One region of the Janibacter hoylei PVAS-1 genome, then DNA from elsewhere that is predicted to be linked to it. Evidence: riboswitches for the same ligand, from Rfam matches in the RefSeq annotation. Region 1 holds a riboswitch; each other region holds the start of a gene.
The links. A riboswitch is a leader RNA that binds a small molecule or an ion and turns the genes downstream of it on or off. The one in region 1 is predicted to bind S-adenosylmethionine.
Positions count from the first base shown of each region.

Region 1 (3,595 bases):
GCGTGGTCATCGACCTCATCGACGGTCGCGCCCGCATCGCCGGCGCCATGCCCTGCGGCTACGTCTACGTCGACGGCTCGAGCGTCGGGGGCGCCACGGAGGAGCTGCTCAAGGACCGCCGCATCCTGCGCGACGAGGGCTTCATCTCCGTCATGGTCGTCGTCGACTCCTCGAGCGGCAAGGTCGTCGCCGGCCCGGAGATCACCGCCCGCGGCTTCGCCGAGGACGACGAGATCTTCACCCAGGTCAAGCCCAAGATCGTCGCGGCCCTCGACGAGGCCGCCCGCAAGGGCACGACCGATACCCACCAGCTGCAGCAGGTCGTGCGCCGCGCGGTCGGTGGCTGGGTCGGCGGCAAGATCCGTCGCCGCCCGATGATCATCCCGGTGGTCGTCGAGGCCTGAGACCGCCCGGGGGCGAAGGGGGCCTGCCGGGTCCCCCTTCGCCCTACCCGAGGAGGGTCAGAGCGAGCGCAGCGCCGCCAGCAGGCGGTCGATGTGCTCGGGCGTCGTGCCGAGGCCGGCACTGATCCGCACGGCGGTGTCGTGCTCGGTCTCGGAGAGCAGGTCGTCGACGAGCAGGTGGGCGCAGAACTTGCCGTCGCGCACCCCGATGCCGTGGTCGTCGCCGAGGACGCGGGCGACCTCGGCGCTGTCGTGGCCGTCGACGGTGATCGTCGCCACCGGGGCCCCGTCACCCCCGCCGAAGAGGGTGTGCACGCGCACGCCCTCGATCTCGGCGAGGCCGGCGAGCAGCCGGATGCGCAGGGCCTGCTCGTGGTCGCGGATCGCCCGCTCGTGCTCGCTGACGATCTCGCAGGCGGTGGCGAGCGCGACCGCGCCGAGCACGTTGGGGGAGCCGGCCTCGTGGCGGGCCGGGCCGTGCGTCCACTCGGTCGTGTCGAGATCCACGCGGGCGGTGGCGCCGCCGCCGGCGAGGTAGGGCTCGGCGGCGTCGAGCCAGTCGCTGCGCCCGACGAGGACGCCGGCGCCGAAGGGGGCGTAGATCTTGTGACCGCTGAAGGCGATCCAGTCCGCGCCGATCGCCTCGATGTCGACCCGGCGGTGCGGGACGACCTGCGCGGCATCGAGCGCGAAGCGGGCGTCGTGCTCGTGGGCGAGAGCCGCGAGCCGCTCGACCGGCCAGTGCTCGCCCGTGACGTTGGAGGCACCGGTGGCGACGACGAGCCGGTGCTCGGCGGGGTGGTTGCGCAGCGCCTGCTCGAGCAGGTCGAGCGCCTCGTCGTGGCTGTGCGGCACGGGCAGGCGCAGGGCGCGGGGCCAGGGCAGGAGCGCGGCGTGGTGCTCGGAGCCGAAGACGAAGACGAGCGTGTCCTCGGGCAGGGCGCGGGCCAGCAGGTTGAAGGAGTCGGTCGTGTTGCGGGTGAAGACGACCTGGTCGTCCTCGCGGGCCCCGACGAAGGTCGCGACGGTCTCGCGGGCCTGCTCGTAGCGCGAGCTGGTCACCCGCGAGGCGAAGCCGGCGCCTCGGTGCACGGAGGAGTAGGTGACGGCGGCTGCGGCCACCTCCTGGGCGACGGCCGCGAAGGCCGGCGTCGTCGCCCCGTGGTCGAGGTGCGCGTACTCGACGGTCGAGCCGTCGGCGTCGCGGTAGGTCAGGCCCTCGCTGACGAGCGCGGGCAGGGCAGTGGAGGTGCGGTGGAGGTCGGACACGGTCATGGGAGTGCTCCTGATCCGTCAGGGACCCGGGCGGTGACCTCGAGTCCGCGCTTGCCGGGCGACACTGCGTCGCCGGCCAGGTCGTCACCCGGAGCACCCCACCGCGGACGAGGGTTGCCGACCAGCTAGCCGGGGCTTGTCGCTGGTACTCGTGACCTTGGGTCGAGACCCTAGCCGATGACGGGTGCCGGCTGTCGAGCCACTCCGGGACCCGTCTCGCGACCTGGGACGTCAGGCGAGGGCGAGGGCGAGCACGGCCCCGGCGACGAGGTGGGGGCCGAAGGCGAGCGAGGTCCGTCGGCCCGCCCGGCGCGTGAGGAGCAGCGACAGGGCGACGATGCCGCCGAGCACGAAGCCCAGCCAGATGCCGACGACGAGCTCGCTCCAGCCGAGCCAGGCGAGGGTCGGGGCGATCGACACGAGCAGCTTGGCGTCGCCCAGGCCGATCGAGCGGCCGGGCAGGAGCAGGGAGAGAGCGATCGCGCCGCCGCCGACGAGCAGGGCTGCGGTGCCTGCGCGTGCGAGGGCCGCGAGGTCGCCGGTGGCGAAGGAGGCGACGGTCACGGCCAGGGCGATGGCCGGCGCGAGCGGCACGGTGATCGCATTGGGCAGCCGGTGCACGTCGGCGTCGATCGCGGCGAGCACGAGCCCGGCCAGCGACAGGGAGAGCGGGGCCAGCAGGACGGGCCAGGGTCGGTCGGCGAGCCCCCGCTCGACGGCCACGGCGACGAAGGGGGCGACCGCCGCCACCCACACGTGGCGGGGGAGGGGACCCCCTTCGTCCTCCCGGCGGTAGCCGCCGGTGGCCAGCCAGCGCCAGCCGGCGACCCCGACGACCAGGGCCAGGATCGCGACGACGACGGTGCGGGCTTCCACGGCCGTGACGCTACTCGGTGGGCGACCGGGGCGCGCCGGCTCGTCCACACCCGCCTGCGCGGGGTTGGCCCTGTTGCGCGTGTGACGCGTGTGTCAGGGGTGGCTTTCGCCTAACCTGCGAAGCATGGCCACTCGTCCGTCGACCACCTCGCGCAGCACCAAGGGCGCCTCCACGCGCCCGAAGGGCAGCACCCGCCCCACCGGGCGCAAGGCTCCCGCCAAGAGTGCTGCGAAGGGGAAGACCTCCGCTTCCCGCAAGACCTCCGCGTCGGGCGGGGGCCTCCCGCTGCCCATCGCCGCGGTGCAGAAGACGTGGATGGGGGTCGCCCACGCGACCGGCTCCGGCGTGCGCCGCATCGGGCACAGCGCGAGCCAGATCGAGCCGGAGCACCGTCGTGACGGCTGGGGCTTCCTCGCCCTCGCGCTCGCCCTCGTCGTCGCCGTCCGCGAGTGGTGGGGCCTCACGGGCCTCTTCGGCGACATGGTCCACGCGGTCTTCGCCGGCACCTTCGGTCGGGTCGCCTACGCCCTGCCGATCGTCCTGCTCGTCCTCGGCGTGCGCCTGCTGCGCTCCGAGGGGGACTCCGCCGCCGACGCGCGACTCGGCTTCGGCGCCGTCATGGGCCTCTTCGCCGCCTCCGGCCTGACGCACATCGCCAAGGACATCCCGCAGCCGCCCGACGGTGCCGGCCCGATGCGCGATGCGGGCGGGATCATGGGCTTCCTCGCCTCGGACCCGCTGGCCACCGCGGTCACCGAGTGGCCCGCGACGATCCTGCTCGTCCTCCTCGGCCTCTTCAGCCTGCTCCTGCTCACCGGTACCCCGCTGCACGAGGTGCCGCAGCGGCTGGCCTACATCCGCGCCGCCTTCACCGGCGAGGTGCCCAGCCACGTGACCGCTGCCCCGGAGGCCGCCCACGACGCCCCCAAGGCCGCCGTGAGCCGCGCCCGTCGGCGCCGCGTCATCGACCCCGCCGACGAGGAGCTGTCGGGTGAGCGTGACGGCGACACCGCCTTCGACCAGGCCGCCGTCGTGCAGC
Region 1 covers NZ_PIPF01000001.1:215,466-219,060, reverse strand. The annotation lists gene CWN80_RS01100 (ribonuclease J) at 1-404, shown strand, start outside; gene CWN80_RS01095 (aminotransferase class V-fold PLP-dependent enzyme) at 462-1,679, opposite strand; SAM riboswitch class IV at 1,722-1,836, opposite strand; gene CWN80_RS01090 (prepilin peptidase) at 1,911-2,555, opposite strand; gene CWN80_RS01085 (DNA translocase FtsK) at 2,680-3,595, shown strand, end outside.

Region 2 (3,595 bases), on a different contig from region 1:
CCGACCGGCGTGCGCTTGCGCAGTCCGATGATGATCAGGCTGGCGCCGGTCTCCTCGGCGACGACGATGAGGTCCTCGGCCGGCTCCTTGCCGCGGACGAGCCCCCGCACCTCGCCCTCGACACCGGCCTCGTCGAGGCGGCTGCGGACCTGCTTGAGGTCCTCTTCGTTCTTGCGGGCGCTGTCGCCGCTCAGTCCGGCGCCACCGCGGTCGGAGTGGATGACGACGAGCTTGTCCTTGCGCAGACGGCACTCCTCGAAGGCTCGCTCCAGGGCGGCTTCGCCCTCCTTGGTGGACACGTACCCCACGACGATGGTCATCGTTGCTCCTCGACTGGCTAGTGCTGCTGGACGGGTCTTGGCCAGACGCTACACCGCACCGCCGTGACCTGTCTCACTCCGGCTCCTCGTGTCGACGAGGGGCCGTCCTGCGACGACCTGGCCCAGGAGCGCGGCCACCTGGTCGACCTCGGTGAGGAAGCCGTCGTGGCCGACGACGGAGCGGATCATCGCCTGCTCCGTGCCCGGTCGGGCCCGCGCGATCTCGTCCGAGAGCCGGGGCGGGTAGAGCCGGTCGGAGTCCACCGGGACGACGACGAGCCGGCCGGTGAAGGGGGCCAGCGCCGCCGCCATGCCACCCCGGTCGCGTCCGATGTCGTGGGAGTTCATCGCCTCGGACAGCACGATGTACGAGTTGGCGTCGAAGCGCGCCGCCAGCTTGCCCCCGTGATGGTCGAGGTAGCTCTCGACCGCGTAGCGCGGCCGGCCGCTCTCCCCCGGCGCCTCGTCCTGGACATCACGACCGAAGCGGTCGTGCAGCTCCATCTCGCTGCGGTAGGTGATGTGTGCGATCCGCCGCGCGATGCCCAGGCCGACCTCCGGGCCCTGCGGGTGCCCGTAGTAGTCGCCGCCGGCGAACCACGGGTCGTTGCGGATGGCGTGGATCTGCGTCTGGCTCCAGCCGATCTGCTCGGCCGTGGCGTAGGCGGTCGATGCGAGGCCCACCGCGGTACCGACCCGGTCCGGGTAGGAGGCGACCCACTCGAGCGTGCGCATGCCGCCCATCGAGCCACCGATGACGGTGTGCCAGCTCGGGATGTCGAGGGCGTCGGCAAGGCGCGCCTCGGCCGTCACCTGGTCGCGGATGGTCAGCCGCGGGAAGCGACTGCCCCACGGACGGCCGTCTGGTCCGGGGGACGCGGGGCCGGTGCTGCCCTGGCACCCACCGAGCACGTTGATCGCGATGACGAAGAAGTCGTCGGTGTCGAGGAGGGCGCCGGGCCCGACGAGCCCGGGCCACCATCCCGGTGTCGGGTGACCTTCGCCCGCAGGACCGACCACATGGCTGTCACCGGTGAGCGCGTGCTCGACGAGCACCGCGTTGTCGCGGGAGGGCGAGAGCCGTCCCCACGTCTCGTAGGCCAGGACGACGTCGGGCAGCACCTCGCCCGACTCGACGACGAGGTCACCGATGGGCTGGAAGAGGCGGTCGCCGGACGGGTGGTCGTCACGCCAGAGGGCAGAGGTGGTGGGCCGTGTGGTGGATACGCTCATGAGAGGGCTCCCGGGTCTCGCCTTGCCACATCACTCCGATGCGGCCGGGTCATCACCCGGGGCACCCCGTCGCGAGGAGGGTTGCCGGCCAGCTAGCCGGGGCTTGACGCTGACACTCATGACCTGGCGCCAACTCTAACCTCACTCGGGCGGCCGGATCGAGCCGGGTCCGCAGCGCGGACGAGGCCTGCTCCGGTCAGGCGACTCTGGGCGTCTCCCACAGCCGGACCCCGTGGGAGAGCAGCTCGAGCATGAGCCCCGCGAGCCGGTAGTCGGGGTCGACCTGCAGAGCCCGCTCGAGGCACACCCCCGTGACCGTGCCGTCGCCCGTCCACCACGCGAGGTGCGCCGCGCTGGTCAGCAGGGGTGGGGTGAGCTCGGCCGGGACGAGACGCGCCAGCTCGAGCAGCCGGGTGCGGACGGCGAGCACCCCGTCGCGGTGCTCCCCCACCTCCGGCACGAGCTCGTCGTCCCCGAGGACCCACGGGCACCACCTCGTGACCTCGAGCGCGAGCGAGATCCAGTGCTCGTCGACCCCCGTCAGGGGCATGGTCCCGGGACAGAGCACGGCGAGGAGGGCATCGCGCCACGGGACGAGCTGCAGTGACCTCGCGATCACCAGCAGGTCGCGGTCGGCCAGGTCGCCTACGGGCCGGGCCCCGGCGTCGGGGTCGAGCAGCCGGGTCCAGGCCGTGGCGATCTCCGGGACCCGGGGACGCACGCCCAGCGGGCTGGCCGCCACGGCCACGGCGGCCGCCCTCGTCTCGTCCCGCTCCGCGAGGACCCCCCGCACGAGGTGATCCCGACTGGGTACCGGGCAGACCCCCGCCTCGACGAAGGGAGCGACCGCCGGCACGTCCTCGGGTCGTGGGAGACGCAGGGCACGGCCCGCCCCCGGGCCGTCGACGGTGTGGCAGTGGCCGTCGCGGACGACGAGGTGCTGGTGCACCGGCAGCCCGGCCTCGAGAGCCGCCGCGGTCATCGCCGCTCGCAGGGCAAGGGACTGCCCTTCGTCGTCCTCGAAGGCCATGAGCAGCACGCTGCTCGCCCCCTCCCGGAGCGCGATGGCGACGGCCTCCGCGGCCACACGCCGAGCCACGTCCGGCTCGGCGACGAGGTCGTGCCGCTGGAGCAGACCGAGGCGCCGCTCGCGCATGAGCGTCAGGCAGACGGAGGGCCCGGGGTGGAACCCGAGCTGGTAGGGCATCAGGACGGCGAGCTCGGCGGCGTCGCGGGGTCTCACGATCTGTGTCATACACCGAATCTGGCCCCTGCCGACGCGCGCCGGCAGGGGCCAGTCGTGGCTGTGGAGGGCCGCTCGGACGCCTCCGGACCTGTGGATCAGTCGGGGACGACGTACGACGGGATCGGCTGCTCCCACTGCGGGGCGCCGTGGTGCGCACCGGCCGGGGCCGCGGTGGCGCCCTGCTCCCACGCGATGAAGTCCTCGGTCTCACGCACGAGGGTCGTCGCCAGCCACCCGATGACGAGCACGTCGTCGACGAGGCCGAAGGCGAGCAGCAGGCCCTCGGGGACGATGTCGACGGGCGAGACGACGTAGCCGACGCCGGCGAGCATCATGAGCAGCCGGGTCGAGCTCAGTCCGGTGTACTGGCCCGAGCGCACGGCGCGGATCATCCGCGGCACGGCGCGCAGTCGCTGCCACAGGGTCGGCCCGCCGGGACGGGTCGCGCTGCGGACGGCGGAGGCAAGGTGGGCGGCGTTGCGGACGCGGTGGGTGGCCATGGCGGTCTCCTCTGCTCGGGCGTCCCCGGTCCGGGCACGCTCCGCTGGATCCAACGTAGCGCGCCCGGCCGGGATTCCGTCAGGTGAGCAGCGCCATGGCGGCGCCAGGCCGAGTCAGTCGCGCTCGGCCCCGGCCGGGGTGCCCTGCGCGACGCGCCCCTCGGCCCGCTCGACCCAGAAGTCCGCGCCCTCGATCCCGAGCTCCCGCGGGTCGAACTGCGGGTCCAGACCTTGCTTCTTCTGCGCGCGGTAGTCCTTGAGCGCCTTGAGCGCCGGGATCTGCAGCAGGAGGATGC
Region 2 covers NZ_PIPF01000002.1:119,863-123,457, reverse strand. The annotation lists gene CWN80_RS02845 (universal stress protein) at 1-320, opposite strand, end outside; gene metX (homoserine O-acetyltransferase MetX) at 369-1,553, opposite strand; SAM riboswitch class IV at 1,567-1,677, opposite strand; gene CWN80_RS02835 (DUF4192 domain-containing protein) at 1,750-2,808, opposite strand; gene CWN80_RS02830 (YkvA family protein) at 2,895-3,299, opposite strand; gene CWN80_RS02825 (alanine/glycine:cation symporter family protein) at 3,414-3,595, opposite strand, start outside.
Region 2: another riboswitch for S-adenosylmethionine. It lies ahead of metX (homoserine O-acetyltransferase MetX); the one in region 1 lies ahead of CWN80_RS01095 (aminotransferase class V-fold PLP-dependent enzyme).

Region 3 (3,595 bases), on a different contig from region 1:
AGCTGCGTGCAGGCCTGCTTGCGCCGGCGCTCGTAGTCACCGATGGCCGCCTCGTAGGCCTGGGTGCCGGTCCAGCTCGGGAAGCCGAAGGTCTCGACCGCCTCGTTGTTGGCCTTGGCCGCCTTCTCTTCGAGGTAGTCGGCGATCGCCGTCAGTTGTCGACCCAGCCCCGCGATGCCCTCGCTGTCGATGGAGATGCGTTGTCCGCCCATGCCCCACACGCTAGGAAAAAACGCCGAGGGGCCCGTGGAGTTCTCCACAGGCCCCTCGGTGCGCCCTTCGAGATGGCCCTTCGAGACGGCTCGTTCCTCACCTCCTCAGGGACCGAGGTTCCTCGCCTCCTCAGGGACCGAGGTTCCTCGCCTCCTCAGGGACCGAGGTTCCTCGCCTCCTCAGGGACCGAAGATCACTTCGCGGCGGCGAAGCCCTGCTCGAGGTCGGCGACGATGTCCTCGATGCTCTCGAGACCGACCGCCAGACGGACGAGGCCGGGGGTGACGCCGGCGGCGAGCCGGTCCTCCTCCGGACCCTGCGAGTGGGTCGTCGAGGCCGGGTGGATGACGAGCGAGCGCACGTCACCGATGTTGGCCAGGTGGCTGTGCAGGGTGAGCCCCTCGACAAACTTCTTGCCTGCCTCGAGGCCGCCGGCGATCTCGAAGGAGATGACGGCACCGGCCCCCTTCGGCGTGTAGCGCTGCGCCTGCTCGAAGCTCGCCGAGCCCTCGATGGACGCCCAGTTGACCGCCTCGACCTGCGCGTGGCCGGAGAGGAAGTCGACGACCTTGCGGGTGTTGTCGAGGTGCCGCTCGATGCGCAGGCTGAGCGTCTCGATGCCCTGCCCGATGAGGAAGGCGTTGAAGGGCGAGATCGCCGGGCCGATGTCGCGCAGCAGCTGCACGCGTGCCTTGAGGATGAAGGACAGGTTGGCCCCGAGCGCGCCGTTGACGCCGAGGTCGGGGCCGAAGCGCAGCCCGTGGTAGCTCGGGTCGGGCTGGTTGTAGTTGGGGAACTTCTCCGGGTCGGCCGCGTAGTCGAAGGCCCCGCCGTCGACGATGACGCCGGCGATCGCGGTGCCGTGGCCGCCGAGGTACTTCGTCGCCGAGTGGACGACGACGTCCGCACCGTGCTCGAGGGGGCGCAGCACGTAAGGCGTGGCGATCGTGTTGTCGACGACGAGCGGCACCCCGGCCTCGTGGGCGACCTCGGCGATGCCGGCGATGTCGAGCACGACCGGCTTGGGGTTGCCGATCGTCTCGCCGAAGAAGGCCTTGGTGTTGGGCTTGACCGCCGCGCGCCACTGCTCGAGGTCGCTCGGGTCCTCGACGAAGGAGACCTCGATGCCGAACTTCGGCAGGGTGAACTTCAGCAGGTTGATCGTGCCGCCGTAGAGCGCGGCGCTGGCGACGATGTGGTCACCCGCCTCGGCGATGTTGACCAGGGCGAGGTGCGTCGCGGACATGCCCGACGCCGTGAGCAGCGCGCCGACGCCACCCTCGAGGGCGGCGATCTTCTGCTCCACCGCGTCCTGGGTGGGGTTCATGATGCGCGTGTAGATGTTGCCGAATTCCTTGAGCGCGAAGAGGTTCGCCGCCTGCTCGGTGTCCTTGAAGGCGTAGGAGGTCGTCGCGTGGATCGGCAGCGCCCGCGAACCAGTCGTCGGGTCGGGCGCCTGGCCGGCGTGGATCTGCTGGGTCTCGAAGCTCCAGATGGAGGGGTCGGACATGTCTGCTCCTTGAGTGCGCGCTTGACCGCGACGGACGTCGCGGACCAGGTCGTCTCCCGGGGCACCCCACCGCGGAGGAGGGTTGCCGGCCAGCGAGCCGGGGCTTCGCGCTGGCGCTCAAGACCTGCTGCGATGATAGGAAAAGGGCTGGCGCGCACCAGCCTCCGTCTCACCTAGCGGGCGCGCACCCGGTGGAGCCACCACAGCCCGACGAAGGGGAGGACGAGCGGCAGGTAGCCGTAGCCGGACCCGTAGTGGGACCAGACGGTCTTGTCGGGGAAGAGCTCGGGCCGCACGAAGGACAGGGTCCCGACGGTGACGACGCCGACGGCTTCGACGAGGATCGCGCCGGTGGCCACGCGGGCACCGGAGGGTCCCCCCTTCGCCAGGGCGATGGTCGCGACGACGTAGATGAGGGCGGCGCACGCCGACAGCACGTAGGCGAGCGGGGCCCGGTCGAAGTACTGGGTGATCTGCAGGATCGAGCGCCCGGTCGCGGCGAGCGCGAGCACTCCGTAGACGGCGACGACGACCCGGCCGGGCCCGGTGCCGGTGCTGACCTCAGGCGGGGCCACTGGTCTGCCAGATCTGGAGGATGCGGTAGGTCATGACCCCGACGGTGAAGGCACCGGCGATGACGACGCCCATGGCCCAGCGGGTCTTTTCCTTGAGGGCGATGAAGACGACGACCGGCGGGATGATCGGGAGGGTCAGGGCGTAGGCGAGCATCGTCGCGCCCTCCCCCGTCCCGGTGACGCGGCCGTGGACGACCGCCGTCGTCACGGCGAGCACGAGCAGACCCAGCTCGACGAGCGCCGCGACGAGCAGGAGCCCGTCGTCGACGGGGCGGTCGAGCGCGAGGTAGATCAGGGCCACGAGCCCGAGGGCGGCGACGGCGACCATCACGGCAGTGGTCAGGGGCACAAGCACCGGGCAAGGTTACCCACCCTCGTGGGTGGCACCATCACTGCCATGAGTCCCCAGCGCCCTGGTGCCCAGCAGCTCATCGACGCGGTCGTCGACCCGGACAGCTTCGTCACGTGGGACGAGCCGATCGACACCTCCGGCCTCGACGACACCTACCGGTCGGCGATGGCGGCCGCGGCCGAGCGCGCCGGCACCGACGAGTCGATCCTCACCGGACGGGCCCGGATCCAGGGTCACGACGTCGCCCTCATCGTCGGCGAGTTCCGCTTCCTCGGCGGGTCGATCGGACGGGCGGCCGCGGGCCGGATCGTCTCGGCGGTCCGGCGTGCGACGACCGAGCGGCTGCCGCTCATCGCGGCGACCGCCAGCGGTGGTACGCGGATGCAGGAGGGCACCCCGGCCTTCATGACGATGGTCGACATCTCGGCCGCGGTCGTGGCGCACAAGGCGGCCGGCCTGCCCTACCTCGCCTACCTGCGGCACCCGACGACCGGCGGCGTCTTCGCCTCGTGGGGGTCGCTGGCGCACATGACGATCGCCGAGCCCGGGGCGCTCATCGGCTTCCTCGGCCCGGTCGTCTACGAGACGGTCAACGGCGTCCCCTTCCCGGAGGGCGTCCAAGTCGCCGAAAACCTCGTCGACAAGGGCATCGTCGACGCCGTCGTCCCGCTCGAGGAGCTGGCCGGCATCGCGGCGCGCGCCCTGACGATGCTGTCGGCGACGACCCATCGGCACGCCGACCCGACCGAGCACCCGGCGTGGCGGATCGCTCCCTTCGTCTCGCGGCCGGAGCCGGACGAGGAGGAGGTCGCCGCGGTCTGGGGGGCCATCGAGACGACCCGAAGGGGGGACCGCCCCGGTGTGCGGGAGCTGCTGCGGCACGCCGCCGACGACGTCATCCCGCTCAACGGCACGGGCTACGGCGAGTCGGACAAGGGGGTCATG
Region 3 covers NZ_PIPF01000002.1:104,817-108,411, reverse strand. The annotation lists gene CWN80_RS02790 (hypothetical protein) at 1-212, opposite strand, end outside; gene CWN80_RS02785 (bifunctional o-acetylhomoserine/o-acetylserine sulfhydrylase) at 407-1,723, opposite strand; SAM riboswitch class IV at 1,736-1,848, opposite strand; gene CWN80_RS02780 (hypothetical protein) at 1,897-2,298, opposite strand; gene CWN80_RS02775 (hypothetical protein) at 2,285-2,653, opposite strand; gene CWN80_RS02770 (carboxyl transferase domain-containing protein) at 2,696-3,595, shown strand, end outside.
Region 3: another riboswitch for S-adenosylmethionine. It lies ahead of CWN80_RS02785 (bifunctional o-acetylhomoserine/o-acetylserine sulfhydrylase); the one in region 1 lies ahead of CWN80_RS01095 (aminotransferase class V-fold PLP-dependent enzyme).

Region 4 (3,595 bases), on a different contig from region 1:
GCGCTTCATGGCCGCCTGCGGTGTCGACTTCGAGGCGATGCGGGCAACCGAGTTCTGGTCGGCCCACGAGGCGCTGCTCCTCGACTACGAGCGCCCGATGACCCGCGTCGACTCGCGCACCGGCAACCTCTACGACACCTCGGGTCACTTCCTGTGGATCGGGGAGCGGACGCGTCAGATCGACCACGCGCACCTCGACTTCGTCAGCCGGATCCGCAACCCCATCGGCATGAAGGTCTCCGACAAGGCCGACCCCGACGAGCTGCTGCGGATCATCGACCTGCTCGACCCGCACCGCGAGCCCGGCCGCCTGACCTTCATCACCCGCATGGGTGCCGGCAAGATCCGCGAGGCGATGCCCGCCATCGTCGAAAAAGTCCGCGACTCCGGGGCGATGGTCACCTGGATCTGCGACCCGATGCACGGCAACACCTTCGAGTCGGCGTCCGGCTTCAAGACGCGTGACTTCGAGGACGTCGTCGACGAGGTCCGCGGCTTCTTCGAGGTGCACCGCTCGCTCGGCACCGTCCCCGGCGGTCTGCACGTCGAGCTCACCGGCAACGACGTCACCGAGTGCCTCGGCGGCGCCGAGCGGATCCTCGACGAGGACCTCAACAAGCGCTACGAGAGCGTGTGCGACCCGCGCCTGAACCACCAGCAGAGTCTCGAGCTGGCCTTCCTCACGGCGGAGATGCTCAGCCAGGGCTGAGCCCTCTCGTCCGTCCTGCCGAAGACCGGGCCGCCCGGCGAAGGGTGGGGTCGACGCTGGGGGAAAGTCCGGACCGCTTGGTCTGCCTCTCACGGGGCGCAGGCAGTCCGGACTTTTCCTTGAGTCGCGTCGACCCCACCCTTCGTCGTGCTGGCGGCGGCGCCCCCTTCGTCCTGCTGATGGTTGTGTGTTGAACAGGGAGTTCAGCGAGCCGGCGGCGCTCACCGGGCGCTGCCGGCACCCGGCGCTACCGGTTGACCACACAACCACCTGTCGAGTCAGCTGGGTCCCGTTGGGGGACAGGGGCACTCGTGGGGTCCGGATCGCGAGACAGGCAACTCCTTCTCTTGCAGTAGGAGATGGATCTGCGTAGGTTCTTCATCAGGTCACGAGTTCCAGCGTCAAGCCCCGGCTCGCTGGACAGCAACCCTCCAACTCGCGGTGGGGTGCTCCGGGTGAGGACCTGGCTCCGGTCACTTCCGGTCGGAGCAAGCGCGAGGCCCTCGCCGGCCTCCCGACGAGAGACGGGATCTCCCATGAGCACCACTGCCAGGACCGCACCGCGGTCGCTGCGCCCGGCGCTGCGGCGCCACGTCGACCTGCTGAGGGTCAACAGCGCGCTCTGTCGCTGACCTGAACCCGTATTTCCCTAGGGAAATACGGCCCCACCTGCGCATTTCCCTAGGGAAATGCGGCGCCACCTGCGCGTTTCCCTAGGGAAATGCGACATCACCCCCACCAACCCCGGTCCGGTGACGAGACCCCCTTCGTCGACCGTCGATCCGTCATGCCCACAGAGAGGCACCCCCATGGCTGTCATCGCCACCATCTCCAGCAGTCCGTCCACCTCGTCGCGGACCGAGGCGGTCCTCGGCGACCTGTCGCACCGCGTGCAGCGCGCCGGTCACCTCATCGCCCCGATCGTCTTGCGGGACCTGCCCGCCGAGCCGCTCCTGCGAGCCGACACGGACGACGACGACATCGCTCGCGCGGCCTGCACCCTGGCCCGCGCCGATGCCGTCATCGTCTCGACGCCGGTCTACAAGGCGGCGTACAGCGGCCTGCTCAAGGCCTTCCTCGACCTGCTGCCGCAGACCGGGCTCAAGGACAAGGTGGTCCTGCCGATCGCCACCGGCGGCAGCCCCGCCCACGTCCTCGCGGTGGACTACGCCCTGCGCCCCGTGCTCGCCAGCCTCGCGCCGAGCGCCATCACGCCGGGGTGGTTCGTCCTCGCCTCCGAGGTCACCCGACACGACGGCGGTGAGGTGAGCATCGCCGAGTCCGCCGCCGGCCCGCTGGCCGAGGTGACCCGCGTCTTCCTCGACGCCGTCGCCGGTCGCTCGCTCGTCGCGGCCGCGGAGGCCGCCCACCGCGGCGACCTCCTCGCGCGCTCCGTGGCGGTGGCCTGATGAGCACCCACACCTCACGCCGCTCCGTCCTGCTCGGCCTCGCCGGGATCGCGACGACCTCCGCCCTCGCCGGCTGCACCCTGCCCACGAGCGATGCCGCAGGCACCGGGCCCGGGGGCCGCGTGACCTTCCGATACCAGGGCAGCGCCAACAACGTCACCTTCCCCGAACTGGCCGACGACCTCGGCTACTTCCCGACCATCGACCTCGAGTACGTCGGCGCGACGGTGAGCGGGCCACAGGACATCCAGTCCGTCGCGACCGGGCAGACCGATGTCGGTGGCGCATTCTCCGGAGCGATCGTCAAGCTCGCGCAGGCCGGGTCGCCGATCACCGCGGTCATCAACTACTACGGCTCGGACAAGAAGTCCTACCAGGGCCTCTACGTCCGCAAGGACAGCGGAATCCGCAGGCCCAAGGACCTCGTCGGCAAGAAGATCGCCGTCAACACGCTGGGGGCCCACGCCGAGGCCTTCATCGAGACCTGGCTGACCACGGCCGGCCTCACCAGCCGGCAGATCGACCAGGTGCAGCTCGTCGTCCTGCCACCCAACGACACCGAGGAGGCCATCCGCCGCCGGCAGATCGACGTCGGTGCCCTCGGCGGGGTCCTGCAGGACCGGGCGCTCTCGCAGCCCGACATCCGCGAGCTCGTGCGCGACACCGAGGTGCTCGGTCACGAGCTCAACGGCGGCCAGTACGTGCTGCGTGACGACTTCATCGACCAGCACCCGGACGCCGTCCGCGAGTTCACCACCGGTGTCGCCAAGGCGATCGAGTGGGCCCGCAGGACACCCCGCGCCACCGTCCACGCGCGCTTCGAGCGGATCATCGAGGGCCGCGACCGCAACGAGAGCACCGACAACGTCCGCTTCTGGAAGAGCACCGGTGTCCCGGCGAAGGGCGGGGCGGTCTCCGACGAGGACTTCACCCAGTGGGCGGCCTGGCTGGAGAGCACCGGGATCGTCGACCAGGCAGACCTCGACCCGGCGTCGATCTACACCAACGAGTACAACGACCTGGCCAAGGAGGGGACGAAGTGACCTCGAGCATCGAGCTGCGCCACGTCACCAAGGAGTTCGTCGTCCGCCCGACGAAGGACCAGCCGCGCGCGAGCGTGCTGCGGGCCGTCGAGGACATCAGCCTCACCGTCCCGGCAGGGGAGTTCCTCACCCTCGTCGGACCGAGCGGGTCGGGCAAGACCACCCTGCTCGACCTGCTCGGCGGGCTGAGCACCCCGACGAGCGGCGAGGTCCTCGTCGACGGCGAGGCCGTCACCGGACCGGGTCTCGACCGCGGGATCGTCTTCCAGCAGTACGCCCTCTTCCCCTGGCGCACGGCGCTGGCCAATGTCGCCTTCGGGCTCAAGCAGCTGCCGCTCACCCGCAAGGAGCGCACCGAGCGGGCGCGCGAGTACCTCGCCCTCGTCGGGCTCTCCGGCTCCGAGGACCGGCTCCCGCACGAGCTCTCGGGCGGC
Region 4 covers NZ_PIPF01000007.1:355,277-358,871, reverse strand. The annotation lists gene CWN80_RS08575 (class II 3-deoxy-7-phosphoheptulonate synthase) at 1-709, shown strand, start outside; SAM riboswitch class IV at 1,094-1,210, shown strand; gene ssuE (NADPH-dependent FMN reductase) at 1,519-2,118, shown strand; gene CWN80_RS08565 (ABC transporter substrate-binding protein) at 2,118-3,161, shown strand; gene CWN80_RS08560 (ABC transporter ATP-binding protein) at 3,158-3,595, shown strand, end outside.
Region 4: another riboswitch for S-adenosylmethionine. It lies ahead of ssuE (NADPH-dependent FMN reductase); the one in region 1 lies ahead of CWN80_RS01095 (aminotransferase class V-fold PLP-dependent enzyme).